Regions from separate parts of the Clostridium neonatale genome, predicted to be linked through region 1. Evidence: riboswitches for the same ligand, from Rfam matches in the RefSeq annotation. Region 1 holds a riboswitch; the other holds the start of a gene.
The links. A riboswitch is a leader RNA that binds a small molecule or an ion and turns the genes downstream of it on or off. The one in region 1 is predicted to bind ZMP and ZTP.
Positions count from the first base shown of each region.

Region 1 (4,432 bases):
GACACTAAGGTCCTAGGTACAAAAAAGTTCTATGGTTATAGACAAAATACTATAAAAAACTCTGAAGGAAAAGTTATAGGTGAAGTTTTTTCAACAGCTATATTAATAGATTTTGAAAAAAGACGTCCTATGAGAATATCCCCTGCCCAAAGCGAAATATATGGACTTGATGGAGAATTAGATGAGGCACCTCCTTTAGATGATATTCCTAAAATTCAAAAAGAGGACTATATAAAAGACTACCCTGTTAGATATAGTGATATAGACTCTAATGGACATGTTAATAATGTAAAGTATATGGAGATGGCAATAGATACTTTACCAAGGTCTATTTTAAATGAATATAAATTATATAATATTAAAGTACTATTTAAAAAAGAAACAACTGATGGAGATATATTACATATTTCTTCTGAAGTAATTGATAATGATAGCGACAATATTATTACCATTCATAATATCACACGTAATAATGTAACTCTTCTTACAAATTTACAATTTATATGGAAGAAAAAATAGTCTAGTCTTATGTGGTAAATTAAAAATAGTCATGTTTTATGAATTATTATCAATAACATGACCCTATTTAAATTGTTAAACATGTCACTCATACTTGTGGATTCTTTTATGGATTAATGTTAAGTAAGGTTTTTATTCTAAAATATTATTATTTATAGCAATTATATTTTTTACAAAAAATAATTATCGATGAACTAATTAAATGGATATATTATTAATTAAAACTTCAAAATCAAATCAAAATATAACTCATATCAGCATGTTTTTAATGATGAAACAATCGTATTTCCGTAAATGTCATAACTATATTGTATTTATCACATGTTTCTATTACATTATCATCTCTTATTGATCCTCCTGTTTGAGCTATATAAGAAACCCCGCTTTTTTTAGCACTTTCTATATTATCTCCAAATGGAAAAAATGCATCTGATCCTAAAGAAACGCCTTTAAGATTCTTTAGCCATTCTTTCTTTTCATCCCTAGTAAACGGATATGGTTTTTCAGTAAAAATATTTTTCCATGAGCCATCACATAGCATATCCATATAATCATCTGAAATATATGCATCTATTGCATTATCTTTATCTGCTCTTTTTATTCCTTGTTTAAAAGGAAGGTTAAAAACTTTAGGACTTTGTCTTAAAAACCATGCATTTGCTTTGTTTCCTGCAAGTCTTGTGCAATGAATTCTAGATTGCTGTCCTGCACCAATACCAATTGCCTGCCCATCTTTCACATAACACACAGAATTAGATTGGGTATATTTCAATATAATTAAAGATATAATCAAATCTCTTTTTGCACTGTCTGGTAATATTTTATTTTTAGTTGGAATATTATTTAGTAGCTCTTCGCATATTTTTATATTATTTCGCTGTTGTTCAAAAGTTATCCCATACACCTCTTTTTTCTCTATTTCATTTGGAATATAATTCTCATGGATTTGTATTATTAAATAATTGCCTTTACGCTTATTTTTTAATATTTCTAATGCTTCCTTTGAATATGATGGCGCTATTATTCCATCTGAAACTTCACATGATAAAATTTTTGCTGTTATCTCATCACATTCATCTGATAAAGCTACAAAATCACCATAAGATGACATTCTATCTGCACCTCTTGCCCTTACATATGCAGTAGCAATATCTGATAAATTTACATCATCAATAAAGTATGCTTTTTTTAAGCTTTTACTTAGTGGAACTGCTACAGCTGCTCCTGCAGGACTAACATGTTTAAATGAAGCTGCTGCTGCAAGGCCAGTAGCAGTCTTTAATTCTTTTACAAGCTGCCAGCTATTTAATGCATCCAATAAATTAATATAGCCAGCACTACCATTAAGTATTTTTATAGGTAATTCGCCATCTTTTGAAAAAATTCTAGCTTGCTTTTGATTTGGATTACATCCATACTTTAATTTTAATTCCTTCATAATCTTTGTTACACTCCTTTTAAAACAATAAAAGCCCACTACCTGGACTTTTGCCCAGACGGTCGGCTTTTTATTTGTTATACTTCATGTGGTTTATTCCACTTCCGTCAGTCGTATAACCTATATGTAAAAAATATCATTTTAATTTATCCTTGTCAATAAATGTTCATTTCCAAAAATGTTACTACGCCACCTCATTTAATATATGCTGTAACTTTATTAAGAAACTCCTTTTCATTTCTTGATAGTTTCATGTAAAATTCTATTTTTAGATTTCTCCTTTTTAAAATTATTTTATTATATTTTGCAAAAAATATAACGTGATACCATTCACATTATCTCATTCTGACCAATTATGTACACCAATATTTATCTTTGTTAGCATCATAAAATAATCTTTAAATTTTTTCAAATATCTTTTTACAAGTGCCTTTAACCCGCTATAAATAAGCAAATTCTTAAGAATATACATATGAATCTTTATTAATTTATTCATTCAAATATTTAAAAAATACTTTCTTTATAATATTTTCTATTTATAAAAATTAAAAATATATTAATTTTATAAATTTTTCTTTTAAAGTTCAAAGACTCTGTGATCCTCAATTTTGATCCATATATTATGTAATAAATATTTTTATAATACCACCTTCTTTTATATTTTTGAAACATCCTATATACTTTTGAAAACTTTCAATCATTATTTTCATATATGATTCATTTTTTAACTTATTTAGCTTTTATGTTTCCAAAAATTTAATATATATTTTTACTTACTTGAAGATATGCTAATTGAATAATATACTTATATTTGGTAACATGTTCTTTACTATGTACTAATAAAAACTCATGAAATGAGAGGTCATTATATGAAAAAGAAAGATATATTAGAATTAAAAAAACGTCTAAAGAAAGATTACTGCACCTTCACAAAAATGTGTGGTTGTTATGTTAGCGGAGAAAAACATATTATCTTAAAATTTAGAGAAACCTTTTTAAATTTAGACGAGGATGAATACTTTAAATACTTAGAAATTGCTAAAAAAGTACTGTCTGGTTCCATTGGAAATAACATTTTGGAGCTTAACTTTCCAGTTGGTGAAGACCTTATAAATGAAAAGCAAGTTTCCCTTATGCAGCTAAAAAGAAGTCAATTAAAGGATGATGCTCTACTTGACAGTTTTTACAAATCCATTATAGATAATTATGATTATACAGGTAATTTTTTGATCCTTATTTTTCATGATGCTTACGATGTTATTACTAAAACTAATGATAATGCAAAGTTAGATGAATCTGAAGAAGTATATGAATATGTATTATGTGCAATATGTCCTGTTTCACTTTCAGCTCCTGGTCTTAGATACTTTGAAGAAGAAAATAAAATAAAAGCACGTATTAGAGATTGGATAGTTGAAGCACCAATTAATGGCTTTGTTTTTCCTGCTTTTATTGATCGTAGTTCAGATGTTAACTCCATTATGTATTACACAAAAAATGCAAAGGATACACATCCTGAATTAATGGAAAATGTATTAGGTTGTTATTCAAAACAAACTGCTACTATACAAAAAGAAACGTTCCAATCAATTATTAAAGATTCGTTTAGCGCTGATGAAACCAAGGCTGAGAAAATTTTTATGGAAGTACAAGAAAATCTAAATACTATGATAGATGAATACAATGAAATGTATGATGATACAGATTCTGAGCCTAAAAGCTTAACAAAGAAGGATATACAAAACCTTTTAATAGAAAGTGGAGTTCCAGAAGAAATTACTACTAAGATTGAAAAATCATATGAAGAAAACTTTGGTGATGATCTTCCTTTAGCAGAACATTTAATTGATCCAAAGATACTTAAAGCGAATGAACAAAGAAGAAGAGAACAAATACTTGAAAAACAAGTAGAAATATTACAAAATAAGCTTGAAAGAACAAAAATAAATGTTGAAACCAATTCTGAAAAAGAAGAAAAACACGAAATTGAATCGGTACAAAATTCAGATAAAGAGACTTTAGATACAATATCAAACTCACTAGATGAATCTTTTCCACAATCAGACAATATGCTTGAAGAATCAAATTCTGATATAGATTTAGAAACAGCCTCTGACTTAGATTTAGAAAAGAATTCTGATATAGCTTTAAACTCAGTATCAACTGAAATAAAACCAGAAAAACATTCTGATCCAAACTATGATATTATTCTTCAAGTAAAACCTGAAAAATTAGATCAAATAAAATCACAGATAATTGATGGTAAAAAATATCTTGTTATTCCTGTTGATGAAGATGAACAAGCAAATGTCAATGGTATTGATACTTTGATTTAATTTATTATAAATTATATTTTCTTATTATTTATAATAAGAACTTCACTAAAAAACAATATATATAATTATTATAATAATTTAATAGTTTCTTTATAAGACCTACGATTATTCTCGTAGGTTTTATAATAAATATCCTACC
Region 1 covers NZ_UICR01000002.1:536,152-540,583, forward strand. The annotation lists gene CNEONATNEC86_RS14090 (acyl-[acyl-carrier-protein] thioesterase) at 1-519, shown strand, start outside; gene CNEONATNEC86_RS14095 (phosphoribosylaminoimidazolecarboxamide formyltransferase) at 785-1,957, opposite strand; ZMP/ZTP riboswitch at 2,003-2,082, opposite strand; gene CNEONATNEC86_RS14100 (DUF4317 domain-containing protein) at 2,827-4,293, shown strand.

Region 2 (4,432 bases), 340 kb from region 1:
GCAATTCCGTTTTCATTTCTTATCGGTTTAACTTTTGCATATTTAATAGCTGATAATGAGTCAATTGCAACTGAAAGACCAGCTATACCAAATGCCATTAATCTGCCTACTTCAGTATCATGCAATGCCATTTGTACTGCTTCATAAGCATATTTATCATGCATATTGTGAATTATATTCATTGTATCAACGTAGATCTTAGCAACATATTCTAAAACTTTGAAGTAGTTTTCTTTTACTTTAGCAAAGTCAAGTACCTCATCAGTAATTGGTTCAATTCCTGGTACTACTTTGATTCCCTTTAATTCATCCACTCCACCATTAATAGCATATAATAATGATTTAGCAATGTTACATCTTGCTCCGAAGAATTGCATTTGCTTACCAACAGTCATTGAAGATACACAACAAGCTATTGCATAATCATCTCCATGAACTGGTCTCATTAATTCATCATTTTCATATTGAATAGCATCTGTCTTTATTGATATTTCAGCACAGAACTTTTTGAAGTTTTCTGGTAATTTATCTGACCATAAAACTGTTAAGTTTGGTTCAGCTGAAGTTCCAAGGTTTATTAATGTATGAAGATATCTAAATGAGTTCTTTGTTACAAGCGGTCTTCCGTTTATACCCATACCACCTATTGATTCAGTTACCCAAGTTGGATCTCCACCGAATAATTCGTTATATTCTGGAGTTCTTAAGTGTCTAACTAATCTTAACTTGATGATAAGTTGATCTATAATTTCTTGAGCACCTTTTTCATCTATTAATCCTGCTTCTAAATCTCTTTCTATATAAATGTCAAGGAATGTTGAAGTTCTACCAAATGAAGTAGCAGCTCCATTGTTTTCCTTAATTCCTGCTAAATATCCAAAGTATAGGCTTTGAGCAGCTTCTACTGCATTACTAGCTGGCTTAGAAATATCTATTCCATATTTAGCAGCCATAGATTTAAGTTCACCTAAAGCTCTAATTTGCATAGAAACTTCTTCTCTTTTTCTTACTAATTCATCGAGCATATCCCCGTGTAAGCTTTCGCTATCTAAATCTGCCTTCTTTTGTTCAATTAAATAATCTACTCCATATAATGCAACTCTTCTGTAGTCACCAATGATTCTTCCTCTACCATAAGCATCTGGAAGTCCAGTTAAAAGTCCTGCTGTTCTAGCAGTTCTTATTTCTTTTGTATAAGCATCGAAAACTCCTTCATTATGAGTCTTTCTATATTTAGAGAAATGTTCTGTAATAGCTGGGTCAAGTTCATATCCATATTCTTTTAATGAACTTTGAACCATTCTCATTCCACCAAAAGGATTAACAATTCTCTTAAGTGGAGCATCTGTTTGAAGTCCTACTATAACTTCATTATCTTTATCTATATATCCAGCATCGTAATTATCAACACCTGATACTCTATCAGTTGCAACATCGATAATTCCTTTTTTAACTTCTTCTACTATTAATGCGTATGCCTTATCCCATACTTTCTTTGTCTTTTCACTTGGTCCTTCTAAAAAGCTGCCATCACCTTCATATAATTTATAATTCTTTTGTATAAAGTTTCTTACGTCAATTCCTTCTTGCCAAGTACCTTCTTTAAAGCCTTCCCATTGTTTAAACATAGTCACCCTCCTCCAAATTTTATAACTTCAAAATTAAAGTTTATAATTATTTTATATACAATCCCAAGAGTTTGTTAAATTTTTCTCAAACTCTACACTTATATTGTAACCAATTGCATTAAGCTTGTCAATGAAAATTTTTCTCAATTAAAATCCATTTTCGTTAATTTATTCTTTAAATACACTAATAATGAATTAATTGATTATTATTCATCTACTTGATTATTAAGTATTATCAATAAATATATTGGTTCTAATGATGTTTTTATATTTTTAGTAATAATGTTCATGTAATTACATATAATTCTATAAAAATATTTTTTATATTTATGCAATATTGTAGTGGGATTTTTATATAAATAAAAAAATAGCCTACTATCTGTGCTTATTGCCCAGACGGTCGGCTATTTTTTGTCATACTCCACGTGGTTATCCCACTTCCGTCAGTCATATGACTAATATAATATAAAAATACTATATTATTATATTATTGTCAATATTTTTATTATATTTCTTTATTATATAAAATACGTTTTTATTAATATGTTTTTTGAATTTTAACACACTTTTGACACATTTTACATTTATAATTGATTTTATTTACAAATATTGTCCATAGAAATAAACATTAAAGGAATGTGATGCATTTATGAAAAAGAAATTAAAGGTATATACTTTGGTACTTATATCTTTCAGTATACTAGCTCTCTTTTTTTATTTTAACTGTATAAATGATATCCCAATATTAATTAATAATAATTTATATTCTTCAAAACTACCAAGTAATACTTTTAAAAGTTCATATAATCCCAAAATATTATTCGAAAATATGCCTACAACAAAAGTACGTGGAGTTTCATTAGATATTTTAAGCGAAAAAAATATCACGAATATTCCAATGATACTTAAAGCCCAACGATATTATATTCCTTTACCTTATATTTGCAAAAAGCTAGATTATTCTATTACACCATATAAAAATTCTTTTAAGTTAATTAAGAATAATAGTAACGATGTAATAATTCTAAGTAGAAATTCTTTTACTACAAATTCAAAAGAGAAAAAACTTCGCGGCAATTTATTGAAATATAATAATGAAAACTATATTTCTATATCTGACATAGAAGAAATTTTTAATTTAGAAGCAATTTTTAATTTTGAGAATCAAAATATACAATTGCTAAATTCAACAATAAAAAAAATACAACCTAATCCAATCTATAATAAATTTAACCGCCCCATTGCAATGATACGTTTTGAAGATTTTACTTGTGGAGATTCAAATTTCTCTGATAAAAATCAAGCCAAAGTAAAATTTATGGCTGATTATTTATATGAAAATAATATCAAATTCCATGTTGGATGGATACCTAGATTTAAAGCACCTTCTGATAATATAGATAATGATTTACTATCTAAAAATAATATGGTTAATGTTGGATTTGTAAATTTACTAGATTATTTAATAAATAAAAATGCCGAAATAGGTTTGCATGGCTATACTCATCAGCATGGTAATTCAAGAAGTGCTGTAGGTGAAGAATTATCAAAAGACATAAATAATAACGTTTCTGATACTAAAAAAGTTGTTGAAAACGGAATCGATACCGCTTCTGCATTAAATATTCCTATCACTTTTTTTGAATCACCTCATTATAGTGCCACAGAATTACAAGAAAATGTTATAAATAATTATTTTCAATTGCTTTACGAGCCATATAATGATTCTATAAATCATTTATATAAAACAAAGACTAATAATTTATACGTTCCAACACCTCTTGGATACATTGATAAACCTAAAGATACAAAAAAATTAATTAATGCATTGAATAATACTAATCCAGAAATTTTTCATAGTTTCTTTTATCATCCATCAATTGAAATTCGATATATAGATTTTGATACAAATAACAATTCCATAAACATTCGATATGATGAAAACTCACCATTAAAACAAATTGTACAATCATTAAAAGAAAACAACTATGCAACAATACACATTAGCCAATTAACAAAATAGTAATTATAAAAAACATAGAGCAACTTGTTATTCACAAATTATCTCTATGTTTTTATAATAATATTATTTAATATACTATTAAAATTTATTTATTTCTAAAATAATTATTTAGCTCCATATTGTGCATAATATTCATCAATTCTAGCTTTTATTTCATCATCTATAAGTATTTTACCATCAATTTCTTTATTATATAAATATTCTATAACTTCTGACATAGTAACAATTGCACAAGTTTTGAAGCCAAACTTTTCCCTTATTTCACATAAAGCTGATTGTTCTCCTTGACCTTTTTCCATTCTGTCAACTGAGATTATAAGGCCTTTAACATCAACATCTGCTTGACTTTTTAAAATTGGCATTGTTTCATAAATTGAAGTTCCTGCTGTTGTAACATCTTCAACTATTAAAACCTTGTCACCATCTTTTAATTTACTTCCAAGAAGTATTCCTGTATCACCATGATCTTTAACTTCTTTTCTGTTAGAGCAGTATTTAACTTCTATATCATAATTATTAGATAAAGCTATAGCTGTTGTAACACCTAGCGGAATTCCCTTATAAGCTGGTCCAAATAATATATCATAATTGTCGCCGAAGTTTTCTTTTATAGCTTCTGCATAAAATTCTCCTAGTCTAGCTAGCTGGCTTCCTGTTTGATAATTCCCAGTATTAACAAAGAACGGAGTCTTTCTTCCACTCTTAGTAACAAAATCCCCAAATGTTAACACCCCACATTCTATCATAAAATCAATAAACTCTTTTTTATAAGCTTTCATAT
Region 2 covers NZ_UICR01000002.1:872,514-876,945, forward strand. The annotation lists gene pflB (formate C-acetyltransferase) at 1-1,628, opposite strand, end outside; ZMP/ZTP riboswitch at 2,012-2,089, opposite strand; gene CNEONATNEC86_RS15610 (DUF2334 domain-containing protein) at 2,278-3,651, shown strand; gene pyrE (orotate phosphoribosyltransferase) at 3,756-4,430, opposite strand.
Region 2: another riboswitch for ZMP and ZTP. It lies ahead of pflB (formate C-acetyltransferase); the one in region 1 lies ahead of CNEONATNEC86_RS14095 (phosphoribosylaminoimidazolecarboxamide formyltransferase).